DNA from 3 places in the Streptomyces sp. CNQ329 genome. Region 1 is predicted to be linked to each of the others. Evidence: riboswitches for the same ligand, from Rfam matches in the RefSeq annotation. Region 1 holds a riboswitch; each other region holds the start of a gene.

Region 1 (5,697 bases):
TCATCCTGCTGACCACCACCCACCGCATCGCCCCCGGGCTGCTGTCCTGGCCCGCGTGGGAGGCGCTGCGCGGCGCCGACCGCGTGCTGTGCGCCGACGCCGCGCATCCGCAGGTGCCGTATCTGCGGGACGCGGGCATCGCGGTGGAGACAGCCACGCCCGAGGCGCGCGAGCTGGTCGACGCCTGCGCCGGTGGCGCCACCGTCGTCGTGGTCGCCGCGGCCGACGGCGAGCCCCGGCTGACGGACGGGCTGGCCCGGCTGGCGGGCTCGGGACGGGTGGAGATGCCGTCGCTGGAGCTGCTGCCCGGGTCGTACGACCTGCCGGGGGCCCGTCTGGTCGACGTGGTCCAGGTGATGGACCGGATCCGGCGCGAGTGCCCCTGGAGCAGCGGGCAGACCAGCGCGGGACTGGCGAAGCACAGCCTGGAAGAGGCGTACGAGCTGGTCGAGGAGATCGAGGCGGGGGACAGGGAGGCGGTCCGCGAGGAGCTGGGGGACGTGCTGCTGCAGGTCGTCTTCCACGCCAGGATCGCGGAGGAGGACCCCGAGGAGCCCTTCTCCATCGACGACGTGGCGGGCACCCTCGTGGAGAAGCTGGTCCGGCGTCATCCGCACGTCTTCGGCGACGCGGTCGCCGAGACCCCGGCGGACGTGAAGGAGCACTGGCTGCGCGAGAAGGCGAGGGAGAAGAGCCGTACGTCGGTCACGGAGGGCGTACCGCTGGCACAGCCTGCGCTGTCTCTGGTGGCGAAGCTGGCGGGCCGCGCCCGCACGGCGGGCCTGGCCGTGGCCGGGGCGCCCGTGGACGGATTCGGCGCCGAACTGCTCGCGCTGGCGCTGCGGGCCGAGGCACAGGGCGTCGAGCCGGAGACGGCGCTGCGGGCGGCGGCGCGTACGTACCGCGAGGCGATCCGCGCGGCGGAGAAGGCGGATACGGCGGAGCCGGCCGCCGCGGACGGCCCCGCCGGCCCCGAGGCGGCCGAGGACCCGTCCGCCGAGCAACCGTCCGCCGGCGACCCCGCCTCCGACGGCCCGGCCGCCTCCGGCGGCCCCTCCGGTGCCCGCTGACGTGTCCGCTCCGCCCGTGGGCGAGGGGCCCCGGCCCGCGCTCTTCAGCTGGGAGTTCGCCTCCGACCCCTACCCCGCGTACGCCTGGCTGCGTACCCACGCGCCCGTCCATCGCGCCACCGTGCCCAGCGGCGTCGACGCCTGGCTCGTCACCCGCTACGCGGACGCCCGCCAGGCCCTCGCCGACCCGCGGCTGTCCAAGAACCCCGCGCACCACGACAGCGACAAGACCGGCATCCCCGGCGAGCGCAGCGCCGGTCTCATGACCCACCTGCTCAACATCGACCCGCCCGATCACACCCGGTTGCGCCGGCTGGTCTCCCAGGCGTTCACGCCCCGCCGCGTCGCCGCCTTCGCGCCCCGCGTGCAGGAGCTGACCGACCGCCTCATCGACGGCTTCGCGGACCGCGGCGAGGCCGACCTCATCCACGAGTTCGCCTTCCCGCTGCCGATCTACGCCATCTGCGACCTCCTGGGCGTCCCGGCGGAGGACCAGGACGACTTCCGCGACTGGGCCGCCGTGATGCTGCACCACGGCAAGGGCCCCCGCGGCGGCGTCGCCCGCGCCGTGAAGAAGATGCGCGCCTATCTCGCCGAGCTGATCCACCGCAAGCGCGCGGCACTTCGCGCCGGCGACGCCGCGGACGACGATCTGATCTCCGGTCTCATCCGCGCCTCCGACGAGGGCGAGAAGCTGACGGAGAACGAGGCCGCCGCCATGGCGTTCATCCTGCTCTTCGCCGGCTTCGAGACCACCGTCAACCTGATCGGCAACGGCACGTACGCCCTCCTCACCCACCCCGCCGAGCGCGCCCGGCTGGCCGCCGAGCCCGCGCTTCTGCCCTCGGCGGTGGAGGAACTGCTGCGCTACGACGGCCCGGTGGAGCTGGCGACGTGGCGGTTCGCCACCAAGCCGCTGGAGATCGGCGGGCAGCGCGTCGCCGTGGGCGACCCCGTGCTCGTCGTGCTGGCCGCCGCCGACCGCGACCCCGCCCGCTTCGCCGACCCGGACACCCTGGACCTGTCCCGGCGTGACAATCAGCACCTGGGCTACGGCCACGGCATCCACTACTGCCTCGGTGCCCCCCTCGCCCGGCTCGAAGCGCGGACCGCCCTCGGTACCCTGCTGCGCCGCCTTCCCGACCTGCGGCTCGCCGTCGAGACGTCCGAATTGCGGTGGCGCGGAGGGCTCATCATGCGCGGCCTTCGGACACTGCCGGTGCACTTCGGGCCAACTCTGTGATCCGCGCGTGACTATCAGGCGATCAACTTGTGATCGGGGGGGCTTCGGTATTAAGTTCGGCCACTGGTTCGAACACACAGGGAACGAAAGGCACTCGCATGCGCTCGGGTAACGGACGCCACCGACGTCCCCGCCAGGCCCCCGCGTTCGTCGTCGCCGCCGGTGCGACCGGGGCGGGTCTCGCCCTGCCGCTGCTGGGCGCGGGCGGCGCGAGCGCCGCCGACGCCGGCACGTGGGACCGGGTCGCCGAGTGCGAGAGCGGCGGGCTGTGGAGCGCCGACGAGGGCAACGGATACTACGGCGGCCTGCAGTTGACGATGGACATGTGGCAGGAGTACGGCGGCGAGGAGTTCGCCTCGCAGCCCGACTTCGCCAGCCGGGCGCAGCAGATCACGGTCGCCGAGCGCATCCTTGCCGGCATGGGCGCCGACAAGGCGTGGCCGGAGTGCGCCGAGGACGCCGGGCTGCACGGTGACGACACGGTGCCCGAGGTCGACCCCGGCGCCGAACTGCCGCTGCCGCCCACCCTGGTCCCCGGCACCGGCGCCACGGACCGCGGGGACGAGGACCGGGACGAGGACCGGGACACGGACCGCAAGGGCGAGCGCGGGGACGGGAAGTCCAGAGGCGGCAAGCACCGCGGCGCCCAGGACCCGGACGAGCGCGAGGGCGGCCCCGGCGAGTGGGCCGGCCAGGACTCCGAGACCACGGACGCCTCCGGGGGCTCCGGCCGGCACCGCGCCCCGGACGCCTCCGCGACCCCCACCCCCTCCGGCGTCCCGTCCTCGCCCGGCATCCCCGAGACCCCGCGCGAGGCCGTCGAGACCCCCGGAGCCTCCCAGTCGCCCGACGAGACCGAGCTGCCGGACCCCGGCCGCGAGTGGATCGCCGAGATCCCCGGCGACACGGAGAAGCGCGGCGGTCGTGAGAGCGGCGAGTCCGGTGACGGCAGTTATACCGTCCGACCGGGTGACACTCTCTCGGATATCGCCAGCGAGCTTTCGCTCACGGGTGGATGGTCCGAGTTGTACGACGGGAACAAGAACGCACTCGGTGAGGACCCCGACAACATCAAGCCTGGTCAGGAACTCGAATTGCGCGGGAACTGAACGGGCCGCGCATGAAGTCGGTGCTCATTAGTCATATTTGACGTTATCGGCTGACCGGGCTACCTGACGGACCGAAAACCGGGCGTGGCGCTTTCCGGGGTCTTTGAATCGCACACCCCTATGTGCTTACCGTCACATCGCTCGCCAACGCGAGCCCCGGTGATCGCCTCACGCCGAATCCTGTCGGCGTTCACCCGGGCCACCTGTGCATGAAGCACCGCTGACAGGAGCGGGGGACCCACGGTAAGTGCCGCTCCGGTCCAACGAGAAGGCGGACCGGGCGGCTTGGGGTCAAGCCGCACGCTCGACGTACGGCCGGGCACTCACAGCCCGCACCCGACAGCTCACCTCGCAGGCGTCGGTGAGAAAGAGCATCATGCTTCTTCCTGCCGCAACGGGTAAGCACCGCCGGCCCGCCGCACAGGCACGCCTTGGCACACACTCCCGCATGGCCGTTCTCGTCGGCGCCACCGGAACCGCGATCGGGCTGCCGGTACTCGGCGCCCAGGACGCGGTCTCGGCGCCCATCGATACCTGGGAACGGGTCGCCGCGTGCGAGTCCGGAGGAGAATGGGCGACGAATACCGGGAACGGCTATTTCGGCGGTATCCAGTTCTCCCAGTCGAGCTGGGACGCCGCCGGCGGCCGCAGCTACGCCCCGCGCGCCGACCTGGCGACGAAGCAGCAGCAGATCGCCGTCGCCGAGCGGCTGCTGTCCATGCAGGGACCGGGCGCGTGGCCCCACTGCGGCCCGCGCGCGGGCCTGGCCGCCGGCAGCCCGGCCGCCGGGCAGATCGTCCCGCCGATGCCGCACGGGGCACCGGAGCAAGCGCAGACCCCGGCCCAGGCGGCCCCGCAGGCGCAGGAAGAGGCCCCGCAGGGCACCGCGGCGCGCGGTGCCGGCGAGCAGACGCAGCCGGAGTCCCGCACGGTCTTCCGCGGCTTCTACTACGAGGTCCGCGAGGGCGACACCCTCGACGACATCGCCCGGCGGCACGGCGCGGAGAGCTGGCAGCAGTTGTACGAGGACAACAAGACGGTCATCGGCGCGAACCCCGACCTGATCCGGCCCGGCCAGAAACTGAAGGTGGGCTAGCCCGGCGCGCGGGCGGGCCGCCCCGGACCGCGAACCGGCCGGCCCGCCCGCGCTGTGTGCACCGCCGCCCCCTGCCCCCGGCACGCCGCCGCGGTACGGCGCGGCCGTCCCGGCCCGTCCGGTGCGCGGGCCGGGACGACCACGCCGTACGGTGCACGCCCTCACGCCCGCCCGGGGCGCGAACCGTCTCGTACCGCGGAATGCGGCCGGGTACGCGCGGGAGCCGTCACCCCGGGCGGCTAGGCTCAGGGCGGAACCCGTAGCGAATCCCTCCGAAGGAGACACCGTGCCGTCCATCGACGTCGTCGTAGCCCGAGAGATTCTCGACTCCCGCGGCAACCCCACGGTCGAGGTCGAGGTCGGCCTCGACGACGGCAGCACCGGCCGTGCTGCCGTCCCGTCCGGCGCCTCCACCGGTGCCTTCGAGGCCCTGGAGCTGCGCGACGGGGACAAGGCCCGCTACGGCGGGAAGGGCGTGGAGAAGGCCGTGCTCGCCGTCATCGAGCAGATCGGTCCCGAGCTGGTGGGCTACGACGCCACCGAGCAGCGCCTCATCGACCAGGCGATGTTCGACCTCGACGCCACCCCCGACAAGTCCTCCCTCGGTGCCAACGCCATCCTCGGCGTCTCGCTCGCCGTCGCGCACGCCGCCTCGGAGGCCTCCGACCTGCCGCTCTTCCGCTACCTCGGCGGCCCCAACGCGCACGTGCTGCCCGTGCCGATGATGAACATCCTCAACGGCGGCAGCCACGCCGACTCCAACGTCGACATCCAGGAGTTCATGATCGCGCCGATCGGCGCCGAGTCGTTCTCCGAGGCCGTACGCTGCGGCGCGGAGATCTACCACCAGCTCAAGGCCGTACTCAAGGAGCGGGGCCTGTCCACCGGCCTCGGCGACGAGGGCGGCTTCGCGCCGAACCTCGACTCCAACCGGGACGCGCTCGACCTCATCGTCGAGGCGATCCAGAAGGCCGGGTACACCGCCGGCCAGGACGTCGCCCTCGCGCTCGACGTCGCCGCCTCGGAGTTCTACAAGGACGGCGTCTACGTCTTCGAGGGCAAGAGCCGCTCCGCCGCCGAGATGACGGAGTACTACGAGCAGCTCGTCGCGGACTACCCGCTGGTGTCCATCGAGGACCCGCTGTTCGAGGACGACTGGGCCGGCTGGCACGTGCTGAC
Region 2 (5,697 bases), on a different contig from region 1:
TGCTGTCCGTGGTCCTTGACGCGGCGGCGGGCACCTCGTTCCTGCTGGTGCTGGACGCCAGAACATACGCCGAGTTGGCACGGGCGGAGGTACCGCACGCGGTGCCGTTCGGTCTCCACGGCATGTTCACCGGCCGCCGGCACCCGTGAACCGGGGTTGAGCGTTTCCTTCCCGTGGGCCGGTGTGGCGGGTGCGCTGGGGGGTGCGGTTCACCGGGTGGCTTCTCATGACGGTCTCAGGGGGGCGTGGCAGGGTTGCCGCCATGAACGCCTACGTCAGGAACATCGTGCTGGACTGCGCCGACGCCCGCGAGCTTGCCGACTTCTACACGCAGCTTCTCGGCATGCGGATCATTCGTGAGGACTGGATGGTGATCGCCAAGGACGAAGACAGCTTTCCACGGCTGGCATTCGAGGTAGTCGACGGCTACCGGCCGCCGCTCTGGCCCGACTTCGAGCGTAGGTATCCCCAGCAGATGCACATCTGCTTCGGCGTCGACGATTCCGTGGCCGCGAGTGAGCTGGCGCTGCGGCTCGGGGCCACGCCGCTTTCCGACGTCGGTGGCACGTGTCCGGTGTTCGCCGATCCGGCCGGGCATCCGTTCTGTCTCTGCGGGCCCGGGGAGTAGGTCCCGGGAAAAGGCCGACGGCCCTGGTGTCGGGGGGTCGGCCACCAGGGCCGCCGGCGGTCTCGGTGCGCATCCGGACGCCACGGGGGGAAGGTGCGTACGGACACGCCAGAGACGTGGGAGAGAGGTATATGGGGGCTTGCGGTCTTCCGTGCGGGCAGGTCCGGGTCCCGGCCATCAGGGCCGGGGCGCCGGGCCCGCCGCGTCGGTCAGACCGGGGCGCCGTTGTTGCGCAGCCAGGCGAGGGGGTCCACTGCGTCCCCGCCGCCGGGTCGTACCTCCAGGTGCAGGTGCGGGCCGGTGACGTTGCCCGTGGCGCCTACGCGCCCGATGACGTCGGCGGTCGTGACCTCGCCGGAGGACTGGATGATGGAGGACAGGTGGCAGTACCAGATTTCGGTGCCGTCTTCGAGCGTGAGGACGATGCGGTAGCCGTACGAGCCGGCCCAGCCGGCCTCGGTGATCGTGCCGCCGTGTACGGCCTTGACCGGGGTGCCGGTGGAGGCGGCGAAGTCCTGGCCCGTGTGGCCCGCGGCCCACATGTCGCCGGACTCGCCGAAGCTGGAGGTGAGCGTGTAGTTGGAAAGCGGGGCGACGTAGCTGGCGGCGAGCTTGGCGAGGCGCTCTGCCTCCGCCTTGCGGCGGGCCTCCTCCTCCGCCTTGCGGCGGCGCTCCTCCTCCAGCTTGCGCTGGCGCTCCTCTTCCTCGGCCTTCGCCTCGGCGGCCTCCTCGGCCGCCTGCTTGGCGGCCTCGGCCTCGGCGGCGGCGCGGGCAGAGGCGTCGGCCTCCGCCTGCTGCTGGTCGGCCTGCTGCAGGATGCGTGCCCGCAGGGCCTCGCCGGAGTCGGCGGACTGGGTCGCGGTGTCGGCCCCGGCGTCGCCGGCGTAGCTGACCTGGGTGAGCGGTGCCGTGGTGACGACCGAGTCGGAGGCGGGCTCCTCGCTCGGCATCAGGTCGCCGACGCCCGGCAGGCTCTCCGCGTCCGGGAGCTGCGCGCTGATCTCGCTCGCGACGGCGTTCACCTGGTCGGGCATGGATATCGCGACCGGCGGCTTCTCCTGCGCCGTGGCCATGCTGCCCGCGCCGACGGCGGCGAAGACGCCGACGCCGAGTACGGCGCCGCTGCGGGCCATGCTGCCGCCGCGCTGCTTTGCCAGGCGCCGACGGCCGCGGGACGGAAGGTCGTCCTCGGGAAAGACTTCATCGACCGGGACCGGCTCTTCGACGGCGTAGTCGGCGGGCGCATACCCCTCGGGGGCGTGACCGCCGGACGCATAACCGTCGTAGCCGTACTCGTCATAGCCATGGCCGTAGCCAGGCCCAGGCCTGTAGGACGCCACGAAGGCGTACTCCTTTCCTTCCTTCTCGCCTACCGGGTTAGCTGACGGGTTCGGAGCAGGAAGGTCTCCTACAGGCCGCCTCCTGGCGGAGGTTGGCCCGATTCACCCCAAGGTGGTGGTTCCCCGGTTCCCTAGGTGTTGCCGTTGCTGCAGTTGTTTCGCGTTCGGGATTCGGCGACGGCGCACGGTGCCGCCTCTTGCGGCGGCAGTGACGACCGCGCTGCGTTACCGCACGCTAGCGGACGACGGCGTTCGATTCCAAGTCGTTCCCGTTATTCAGTTGTGCTTTACCGCGGACGATCCGGGCATGTACCAGCGGAAACGGACAAGTTGACGCCTCGGTAACACGGGAAGAAGTCCGGTCGTTAGCTGATCGTGCATCAGTTGTTATGCGGAGGGGCGCTGTTCCGCTACGGAGCGTGTCCGCGCGAGGGCAGCGATGGCGCACTCGAAAACGTCCCGAACGGGGGTACGGAGTACGGGGTACGGGCCGGGCGGGGGCGCGCCTCAGCCGCCCCCGCCGTCAGGAGAGCCGTACCGGGAAGGACTCCAGGTCGTTCTGCGTCAGCACCGGCAGGTTCCGGATCTCCCCCACCGGCACCGCCGGCCGCAGCTCGGGGAAGCGGGCGAAGAGCGCCGGCAGCGCCACCGCCGCCTCCAGCCGCGACAGGGCCGCGCCGGGGCAGATGTGCGGCCCGTGGCCGAAGGTCATGTGGCGGATCGGCGTCGGCCGGGTCACGTCGAAGGCGTCCACGTCCGCCCCGTGGTGCCCGGCGTCGCGCCCGATCGCGCGGTAGGAGATGACGACGCCCTCGCCCTTCTCGATCACCGTGCCGGCGATCTCGATGTCCTCCGTCGCGAACCGCATCAGCAGGTGGGTCACGGGCGGGTCGTAGCGCAGCGCCTCCTCGATCGCCGTCTCCCACGTCACCGTGCCCTCGCGGACCATGGCGAGCTGCTCGGGGTGGCTGAGCAGCCCGCGCACGGTGGTGAGCAGGAGCGTGATCGTGGTCTCGTGCCCGGCGGCGATCATCGACTTCAGGTTGCCGACGACCTCTTCCTCGGTCAGCGGCTCACCGCCCTCGTCGGCGAAGATCAGTGCGCTGGTGAGGTCGTCGGCGGGGGCCGCGGTCTTCTGCCGCACCATCTCCGTGAACACGCGGTCCAGCTCCGCCATCACCGCAAGCCGCTCGTCCTGCGGCGTGAGCATGGAGAAGAACGCCTTCCACAGCCGCATCTGCCGCGGTATCTCCGATTCCGCGACGCCCATGAGCGCGCACACCACCCGCATCGGCAGCGGCTGCGCGAAGACCTCCTTGAGGTCGACGACCCCGTCGCCTTCGGCCGCCGCGGACGCCAGGGCGTCCAGCAGCTCGGCCGTCACCCGCTCGACCACCGGCCGCAGCGCGTCGAGCCGCCGCGGGGTGATGGCCTGCGCCGTCTTGGCGCGCAGCCGCCGGTGCTCGGCGCCGTCGACCGTGAACATCGACCGGCCCGGGTTGACCATCCCGATCAGCGGCCACTCCGCCGTGACCTCGCCCGTCTGCCACAGCCGCCAGGCGCCGATGTCCTTGACCAGCCGGCTGTCGGTGAGCAGTTGCCGCGCCTCCGCGTGCCGTGTGACGGTCCACGCGGGCGCGCCCAGCAGTTCGATCCGGGTGAGCGGGGCGGCGGCGCACAGGTGCGCGGTCTCCCCCGCGAGGTCGCGTACGAGGGGGTCGATGGCCAGCGGCTCGGGGAGGGCCCCGGAGGCGGCGGGGGCGGCGGCGGAGCCGGCGGCGTGCGGGCAGTTCACGAAGGGCCTCCTGCGGCGCGTACGGGGGTGAAGGTGACCGGCAGCGCGGTCATGCCGCGCAGGAACGCGGACGGCCGCCGCACCAGCGTCTCCGCCGGCACGGACAGGTCCAGGTCGGGCAGCCGGTCGAGAAGTACCTCAAGGCCCGTCCGGGCGATGATCTCGGCGATCTCCTGGGCCGGGAAGGGACAGCGGAAGTCGCCGTAGCTGAAGGCGAAGTGCGCGCTGTTGCCCTCCTGCGCGGGTACGCCCCCGCCGTACCCGTAGCCGCCCGAGCCGTCCGTGCCCCCCAGTGCCTGCTTGATCTGAGGGTCGTCGTTGGCGGCGGCGAGGCCGAGGAGCAGCAGATCGCCCGCGCCGACGGGGCGCCCGCCGAGCTGGGTGTCGCGGGCGGCCCAGCGGCCGACGAGGATCTGCGTCGGGGTGTCCTCCCACAGCACCTCGTTCATCGCCTGCCCGACGCTGTGCCGCCCACCGCCGAGGGCGGCGGCGAAGCGGTCGTCGGTGAGCATGAGCCGGATGGAGTTGCCGATCCAGTCGGCGGTGGGCAGGAAACCGGCGGCGGTGGTGTCCTTGAGGTCGAGCATGACTTCTTCGTCGGTGAAGTGCATGGGGTCGGCCAGCATCCGCGAGGCGACGTCCTGGCCCGGCGCGAGCCGCTTGTCGGCCACCAGCCGCGTCATGTGCCCGACGAACGTCTCGTACGCCTTGAGCGCCCCGGGCCCGCCGTCCGCCAGCTCGTTGAGCACCTGCGCGAGCTGCCGCCCCTGGGCATCGGGGAAGCCGATGATCCGGGCGAGTACGAGCACGGGCAGGGGGGCGGCGTAGTCGCCGACGAGTTCGGCGCTGCCGCGGGAGCAGAAGGAGTCGATGAGCCGGTCGGCGAGCTGCTCGGCGTGCCGGCGCAGGTCGAAGGGGTCGACGGTCTCCAGCGCGGCGCCGACCATGACCGCGTGCCGGCGGTGGTCCGCGGCGGAGGCGGTGAAGTGGATGGACGGCATGACCTGCCCGACCATCGGCAGCAGCGGCCAGTCGGGCGGGATCTTCTCCCACTGGTTCCACAGCCCGCGATCCCGGGTGAACAGATCCGGGTCGGAGGTGACCTGGTGCAGCTCGCGGTAGCCGATGACGAGCCAGGCGGGGATGTCGCCGGGCAGCTCGACGGGCACGACGGAGCCGTGGTCGCGGCGCATCTCGCGGTAGAGGTCGCGCGGGTCGGTGTGGAAGCGGGGGCCGCTGAGGGGTACGGCACCGGCGGCACCGGCGTGCGGGCACGCTCCCGCGGGGGCAGCGGGAACGTCGACGGGCTTCGGGTCGTCGGCGGACCCGGGAACGTCGGCGGGCCCGGGGCCCCCTGCGGACTCGGGGGCCTCGGCGGACTCGGGCGGCCGGGCCGGCCCGGCAGGGGCGGCGCCGTGCTCGGGCGGTACGGCGCCCGGCTCGGCCGCCGTTCCGCGTTCAGCCGGCGCACCGCGATCGGTCGGCGCCTGCGCGCCGCTCCCCTCACGTATGGCCTGGTCGTCGGGGGTCGGGGTCATGTAGCGGTCTCCGGTGCGGTGGGGACGGTGGCGGCGGCGAGGCGCTGCAGGTGCTCGACCAGGGCGATCAGCACGCCCTTGCTGGACTCGCGGGACCGCGCGTCACAGTCGACCAGCGGGACGTGCGGGTCGAGGTCGAGCGCGTCGCGCACCTCGGCGCTGGTGTACGGCGGGCCGCCGAAGTCGTTACGGGCGACGATGAACGGCGTGCCGTGGTGCTCCAGCCGGTCGATCGCGTACCAGGAGTCGGAGAGCCTGCGGTGGTCGACCAGAACGATCGCGCCGAGCGTCCCGGAGAACAGCCGGTCCCACAGGAACCAGAACCGTTCCTGGCCCGGCGCCCCGAAGAGGTACAGCACGGTCCGCGCGTCGAGGCTGATCCGCCCGAAGTCGAAG
Region 3 (5,697 bases), on a different contig from region 1:
CGCGGCCGAACCAGTCGAAGTCGTACGCACCGGGCCGCGGTTCGACCAGCGCCCAGGAGAAGATCCCGGCGGTGACCATGGAAACCCCGGCTTCCTGCATCAGCCGGATGTCCTCGGCCCTGACCGCCTCGGGCCAGTGCTCGGGGTTGTAGTCGCCGCCGAAGTGGATGCGCTCCACGCTGCCTCCGCCCCTCTTGCTCAATTCTTAAATTACGAATTAACCTTGCTGGGCAAGGTAGAAGTGCCGCGGCAGATCCGTCAACACCCGGAGCGTGACCTCGTGACACCAGCCGGAGCCACGCAACTCCCGCACACCGCCCGCTTCGGCGGTCGCACCGCCGTGGTCACCGGCGCCGCCGCCGGCATCGGCGCGGCCATCGCCCGCCGGCTCGCCGCGGAGGGCGCCGCCGTCGTCGTCGCCGACATCGACGGCGACCGGGCGGAGGCGGCCGCCGAGGAGATCCGCGCCGCGGACGGCACGGCCGCCGCCGTCGCCGCGGACGTGGCCGGGGAGGACGGCTGGGCGCGGATCACGGCCGTGGCCGGGGACTTCGGGCCCGTCGGCGTTCTGGTCTCCAACGCCGTCGCCGTCGACGTCGCCCCCGCACACGAGACGTCGCCCGCCTCCTGGCGGCGCCAGGTCGACGTCGGGCTGACGGCCGCCTTCCTCGGATTCCGCGCCTGCCTGCCCGGCCTGCGCGCGCAGCAGGGCGCCCCCGGCGCCGCGGTGCTCGTCTCCTCCGTGCACGCCAGGCACGGCATCCCCGGCCACCCCGCGTACGCCGCCGCCAAGGGCGGGCTGCTGTCGCTGGCCGGCCAGCTCGCCGTCGAGTACGGCCCTTCGGTACGGGTGAACACGGTGCTGCCCGGCCCGGTGCTCACCCGGCTGTGGGACCGTGTCCCCGAAGCGGACCGCCATGCCAGCGCGGCGCAGACCGCGGCCGGGCGGCTGGGAGCGCCGGAGGAGGTGGCTTCCGCCGTCGCCTTTCTCGCCTCGCCCGAGGCGTCCTACGTCACCGGCGCGAGCCTGGTCGTCGACGGCGGCTGGAGCGTCGTAAAGTCATCCGCCTGAAACGGACGCGCCGGAGGGCGCCGGTCCACGGGAGCAGGAACGTGAGGGAGGAGCGAGCGGCCATGTCGGGTTACGCCCGTCGCGGGGTGCACGGGCAGACGGTGGAGACGCTCGCGCACCGCGTTCTCAGCGGCGAGATCGCCGAGGGCGCGACCCTCGACCTCGCCGCACTCCAGAGTGAGCTGGGCGTCAGCCTCACCGCGCTGCGCGAGTCGCTGAAGGTGCTGGCGGCCAAGGGACTCGTCGATGCCCGGCAGAAGCGCGGCACGTTCGTCCGGCCGCGCGCCGACTGGCATCTCCTCGACGCCGACGTGCTGCGCTGGCGCTTCGAGACCGCGGGCCGGCAGCAGGGCGAGGGCGCCGCCGCGCGGGCCGCCTCCCCGCTGCTGCGCGACCTGGACGAGGTGCGCGGCATCGTCGAGCCGGCGGCGGTGAGGCTCGCCGCGGTGCGCCGCACCGCGGCGGACCTGACCGCCCTGGACGCGGCGCTCGCCGCGATGGCCGGCGCGCGGGACGCGGCGGCCGGCGCCGTCGCGGCGGACCTCGCGTTCCACCGCGCCCTGCTGGCCGCCTCGCACAACGAGCTGCTGGAGCGCATGGATCTGGTCATCACCAGCGGACTGGCCGCTCGCGACCGCCTGGTGCACGGCCCCGGACACCACCCGCAGGATCCCGTGCCGGGTCACCGCGCCGTGCTGGAGGCGATACGCGCCGGGGACCCCGACGCCGCGGAGTCGGCGATGCACCGGCTCCTCGCCCAGGCGGCGCGGGACCTGGCCGAGCTGTCCGCGGCACCCGCGACCGAACCCCCGCCGTCGCCCGAGCGGTCGGCGACGGAGCGGGCGGCCGGGGCGTAGCCCGTACACCGGGTCCGTCCACGGGTGCGCCCCGCCGCACGGTGGGATCCGCGCGACGGGGCGGCAGGAGACTCACCGCGGGCCCGGGGCCCCGGGCGTCAGTACCAGTTGTTGGCCTGCCAGAACTCCCAGGCGCCGCACGGGCTGCCGTAGCGGTCGTTCATGTAGTCCAGGCCCCACTTGATCTGGGTGACCGGGTTGGTGCGCCAGTCGGCACCGGCCGAGGCCATCTTGTCGCCCGGCAGTGCCTGCATCAGACCGTACGCGCCGGAGCTGGGGTTGGTCGCGGTGTGGTCCCAGCCGCTCTCCCGCTCCACGATGTTGCTGAAGCAGGTGAACTGGTCCGCGGGTACGATCTCCCGCGCCGCCGCCTGGATGCCGGACTCGGTGGTCGGGACACTCGCCTGCGACGCCTCGGTGGCGCCCCCGGAACTCCCGGCGGACGACGAGCCGTTCGGATCGATGGACTTGCCGACCTTGCCGCCCTGGGTGTCGACCCGCAGCTCGGTGCCGACCTTCAGTGCGGCCGGGTTGTCACCGATGGCCTTCTCGTTGTCGACGTACACCCGCTGCCAGCCGCCGGGCACGTCGTACTCCGCGGCGATCTTGGCCAGCGTGTCGCCGGCGCCGACGGTGTGCTGGAGGTAACGCTGCTGCTTCTTCTCGCTCTTGGCGGCCGTCCGGTCGGCCTCGGCGGGCTTGCTCTCCGCCTTGTCCCCGCCCAGGTCCAGCTCCTGGCCCGGGAGGATCAGGTGGGGATTGTCCCCGATGGCTTCCTTGTTGGCCTCGTACAACTTCTGCCAGTCGGGCCCGAAGCCGTTGTCCTCGGCGATCTCCGAGAGGGTGTCGCCCTTCTCGACCGTGTAGGCGTGCGCGGCGGTCGCCGCGAGACTGCCGGCGACGGGCAGGGCTATGCCCACTCCCGCGGCGGCGGCGTAGCGGCGGGTGGAGCGCGACTTGGGCGCGCGCCGGGTGCCGGTTCCGGCCATGGTGGCTCGCTCTTTCTCCGACGCCTGCGAAGTGAGCTGTCGGGTTCGGGCTGGAGTTGCCCGGCCGCGTCGTGCGGTGCGGCTTCACCCCGAGTCGGGGAGTCCGGTGCGGTCCTGCCACCGTGCCTCCGGCCGACGGAGAAGTGGTTCCCCCGCTCCTGCCCGAACGGCGGTGGGGACGACGGTTCCGGGCTCCGACGGGCAGGATTCGGCGTACCGGAGCGCGGCGCTCGCGTCTGCGAACGTCACGGACACTAGGAGATCGAACGTCAGATCACAAGCGGATCACGAGGATCCACGCGTAGTCTGACGTTCCGTGGCGGCGCGTGCACGCCTGGGACGGCTGGGGCGCGTGGGACGGTTACCCGTGCATTCCCGGTGCAGCGCCTCCAGAAGAGGCTGCCCGGCCGGTACGACGAGGCCGTGCACCCCGCGCTCCGCGGCGGCGGCGAGCGCGGCCTGCCAGGCGTCGGGGTCGGCCGGCGCCGTCACCGGGGTCCACCGCCCGGCGCCCGGCTCCTCGTACCCGGGACCGGCGGGCGCGAGCCGGCGGAAGGCGGGCACCGTCGGGGCCACGGCGACGAGTTCGGCGCACCGCCGGGAGCCGGCGGCGAGCGCGAGCCGGCCGCTGCTGAGCAGCACGACGGTGGCCAGCGCCCGGGCCAGCAGGGCGGCCTGCGGGACGCTGTCGGGCAGCGCGACGACGAGCCTCGCCCGGCTCGTGGCGGTGGCCAGGGCGGCGGCGAGCGCGAGCACGTCGTGTGCCGGGTCCGGACCGCCGTCCAGCCACAGTGCGTCGGCGCCGGCGGAGTCGTACGCCGCGCACTCCGCGAGCCAGTCGGCGGGCTCCTCCGGCAGCCTGGGGAGCAGCACCCCGACACGGACCGCCCGCGCCGTGCCCGTCGTGGCGGCGCGTGGGGACGGGGGTGGAGATGCGCTCATCGTGGGCCTCCCCGGGTGGCTGATGAGAGCCATCGGGGGCATACCGTACGCCGATACGTCGCGGAAGGCAGCGCCGCGTACACCCACGGTTCATGATTCCTGGAATTTCATGTGCCGGGCCGCGCAGCGGCTTTGCGCGGGAGCGGCCCGCGAACGCCGAGGGAGGGGACCCCCCCGGGGTGTCCCCTCCCTCACTGTGCTCCCGGCCGGTGGCCCACGTCAGCGCATGCGGGCCACACCCCCGTTCGCCGGGATGGGCTCGCCGTCCGGCCCGGACGGCGAGTGGACCGGGTGGCACCGCAGTCGGTGTGCGGGCACGGCGCCGGGCGCGGTCACGCCGAGCTCCGCGAGAGCAGGAAGTCCGCTGCGCCCGCCTTGGCGCCCTCGATGAAGGCGTCCATCTCACCGGGGGTGTAGATGAGGGCGGGGCCGTCGGGGTGGGCCGAGTGCCGTACCGCTATCCGGCCGTCCTTGAGTTTCATGGCCTCGACGCAGTTGCCGCCGTTGCCGCCGCTCCACGGCTTGTGCCAGCCCTCGGTGCCGAGGTCCTCGGCCGGCATGCCGTTGTAGATGCGTTCCATTCACAGCTCCTTGCGGAAGTCCCGGAGGACGTCCTTCGTGCGTGGTGCCGTCGCCGCCTGGGCCGCCATGTGGTCCAGGGCGGCGAGGTGTGTGGCCACCTCGTGCCGGCCGTCGAGGTAGACGGCGCCGGTGAGGTACTCGGTGTAGATCATGTCCGGCAGCTCCGGCATGGCGAACCGGAAGAGGACGAAGGGGCTGTACGTGCCCGGGTGGTGCCCGCTGCGGAACTCCGCCATCTGGAGCGTGACGTTGGGCAGCGACGAGAGGTCGAGGAGCCGGTCGACCTGCGCGCGCATCACCGTGCGGTCGCCCACCGGGCGGCGCAGGACCGTTTCGTCGACGACCGCCCAGAAGCGGGGCGCGTCCTCGCGGGTGAGCAGCTCCTGACGCTCCATGCGCAGGGCGACGTGCCGCTCGATGTCCTCGGGCGTGACGCGGCCGAGGGAGCCGACCTGCAGCACGTGCCGCGCGTAGTCCTCGGTCTGCATCAGACCGGGCACGAAGTGCGGCTCGTAGGACCTGATGAGCGACGCCGCGCCCTCCAGGCTCACGTACATGCTGAACCAGTCGGGCAGGATGTCGTGGAAACGCTGCCACCAGCCGGGTTCGTTGGCCTCCTCGGTCAGCGTGACGAAGGCGTCGATCTCCTCCCGGTCGATGCCGTACGCCTGCAGCAGCACCTGCACGTACGGAACCTTCAGCGCGACCTCGGCGGTCTCCATCCGGCGCACCGTGGCCGGGGCGACGCGCAGGGTCCGGGCGGCCTCCTCGCGTTTGAGTCCGGCCCGCTCGCGCAGCTCCTGAAGCCGCTTGCCGAGCACGACCTGCCCCACGGTCGGCGCGGACCGCGGTTCGCTCACGCCACTACCTCCCTGTCGGACTGCCTCCAGCAGTGTGCCACGCCCCCGGGCTTGACGGACACAGTGCAACGGCAACTCTGAAAATTTCACAGTGCGGGTTGCCAAGTGGCCACGGCGGGGCCATAGTTTGGAACGTGAGCCAGTCCACACAGCCGCATCACACGGGGGTCGTGACACAGGACCCCGGCTTGCCGGGGGCCCGTTCGGGGGCCGATGCGGCGAGGTGCGGTTTCGAGGTGCCAGGCAGGGCGGACGCCGTCACGGTGGCCCGCCGCCTGGCCCGCGAGCAACTGCACCGCTGGGGGGTGGAGGGCGAGGTCGGCGACAGCGCCACCCTCGTTCTCTCGGAACTGGTGACCAACGCACTGCTGCATACGGGGAGTCGGCGCATAGGG

The links. A riboswitch is a leader RNA that binds a small molecule or an ion and turns the genes downstream of it on or off. The one in region 1 is predicted to bind cyclic di-AMP.
Positions count from the first base shown of each region.
Region 2: linked by a shared signal. The riboswitch ahead of I003_RS0125675 (peptidoglycan DD-metalloendopeptidase family protein) and the one ahead of I003_RS0123465 (transglycosylase family protein) in region 1 are both predicted to bind cyclic di-AMP.
Region 3: linked by a shared signal. The riboswitch ahead of I003_RS0100660 (aggregation-promoting factor C-terminal-like domain-containing protein) and the one ahead of I003_RS0123465 (transglycosylase family protein) in region 1 are both predicted to bind cyclic di-AMP.

Region 1 covers NZ_AXVU01000040.1:4,947-10,643, forward strand. The annotation lists gene I003_RS0123445 (nucleoside triphosphate pyrophosphohydrolase) at 1-1,070, shown strand, start outside; gene I003_RS0123450 (cytochrome P450) at 1,072-2,313, shown strand; gene I003_RS0123455 (LysM peptidoglycan-binding domain-containing protein) at 2,412-3,422, shown strand; cyclic di-AMP (ydaO/yuaA leader) riboswitch at 3,631-3,795, shown strand; gene I003_RS0123465 (transglycosylase family protein) at 3,871-4,518, shown strand; gene eno (phosphopyruvate hydratase) at 4,805-5,697, shown strand, end outside.
Region 2 covers NZ_AXVU01000050.1:25,639-31,335, forward strand. The annotation lists gene I003_RS0125665 (carotenoid oxygenase family protein) at 1-149, shown strand, start outside; gene I003_RS0125670 (VOC family protein) at 263-628, shown strand; gene I003_RS0125675 (peptidoglycan DD-metalloendopeptidase family protein) at 838-1,968, opposite strand; cyclic di-AMP (ydaO/yuaA leader) riboswitch at 1,980-2,122, opposite strand; gene I003_RS0125680 (cytochrome P450) at 2,492-3,763, opposite strand; gene I003_RS33210 (cytochrome) at 3,760-5,301, opposite strand; gene I003_RS0125690 (ATP/GTP-binding protein) at 5,298-5,697, opposite strand, start outside.
Region 3 covers NZ_AXVU01000001.1:134,310-140,006, forward strand. The annotation lists gene I003_RS0100645 (beta-galactosidase) at 1-178, opposite strand, end outside; gene I003_RS0100650 (SDR family oxidoreductase) at 281-1,072, shown strand; gene I003_RS0100655 (FCD domain-containing protein) at 1,135-1,929, shown strand; gene I003_RS0100660 (aggregation-promoting factor C-terminal-like domain-containing protein) at 2,028-2,918, opposite strand; cyclic di-AMP (ydaO/yuaA leader) riboswitch at 2,925-3,100, opposite strand; gene I003_RS0100665 (LLM class flavin-dependent oxidoreductase) at 3,204-3,860, opposite strand; gene I003_RS0100670 (DUF397 domain-containing protein) at 4,193-4,441, opposite strand; gene I003_RS0100675 (Scr1 family TA system antitoxin-like transcriptional regulator) at 4,442-5,302, opposite strand; gene I003_RS31285 (ATP-binding protein) at 5,539-5,697, shown strand, end outside.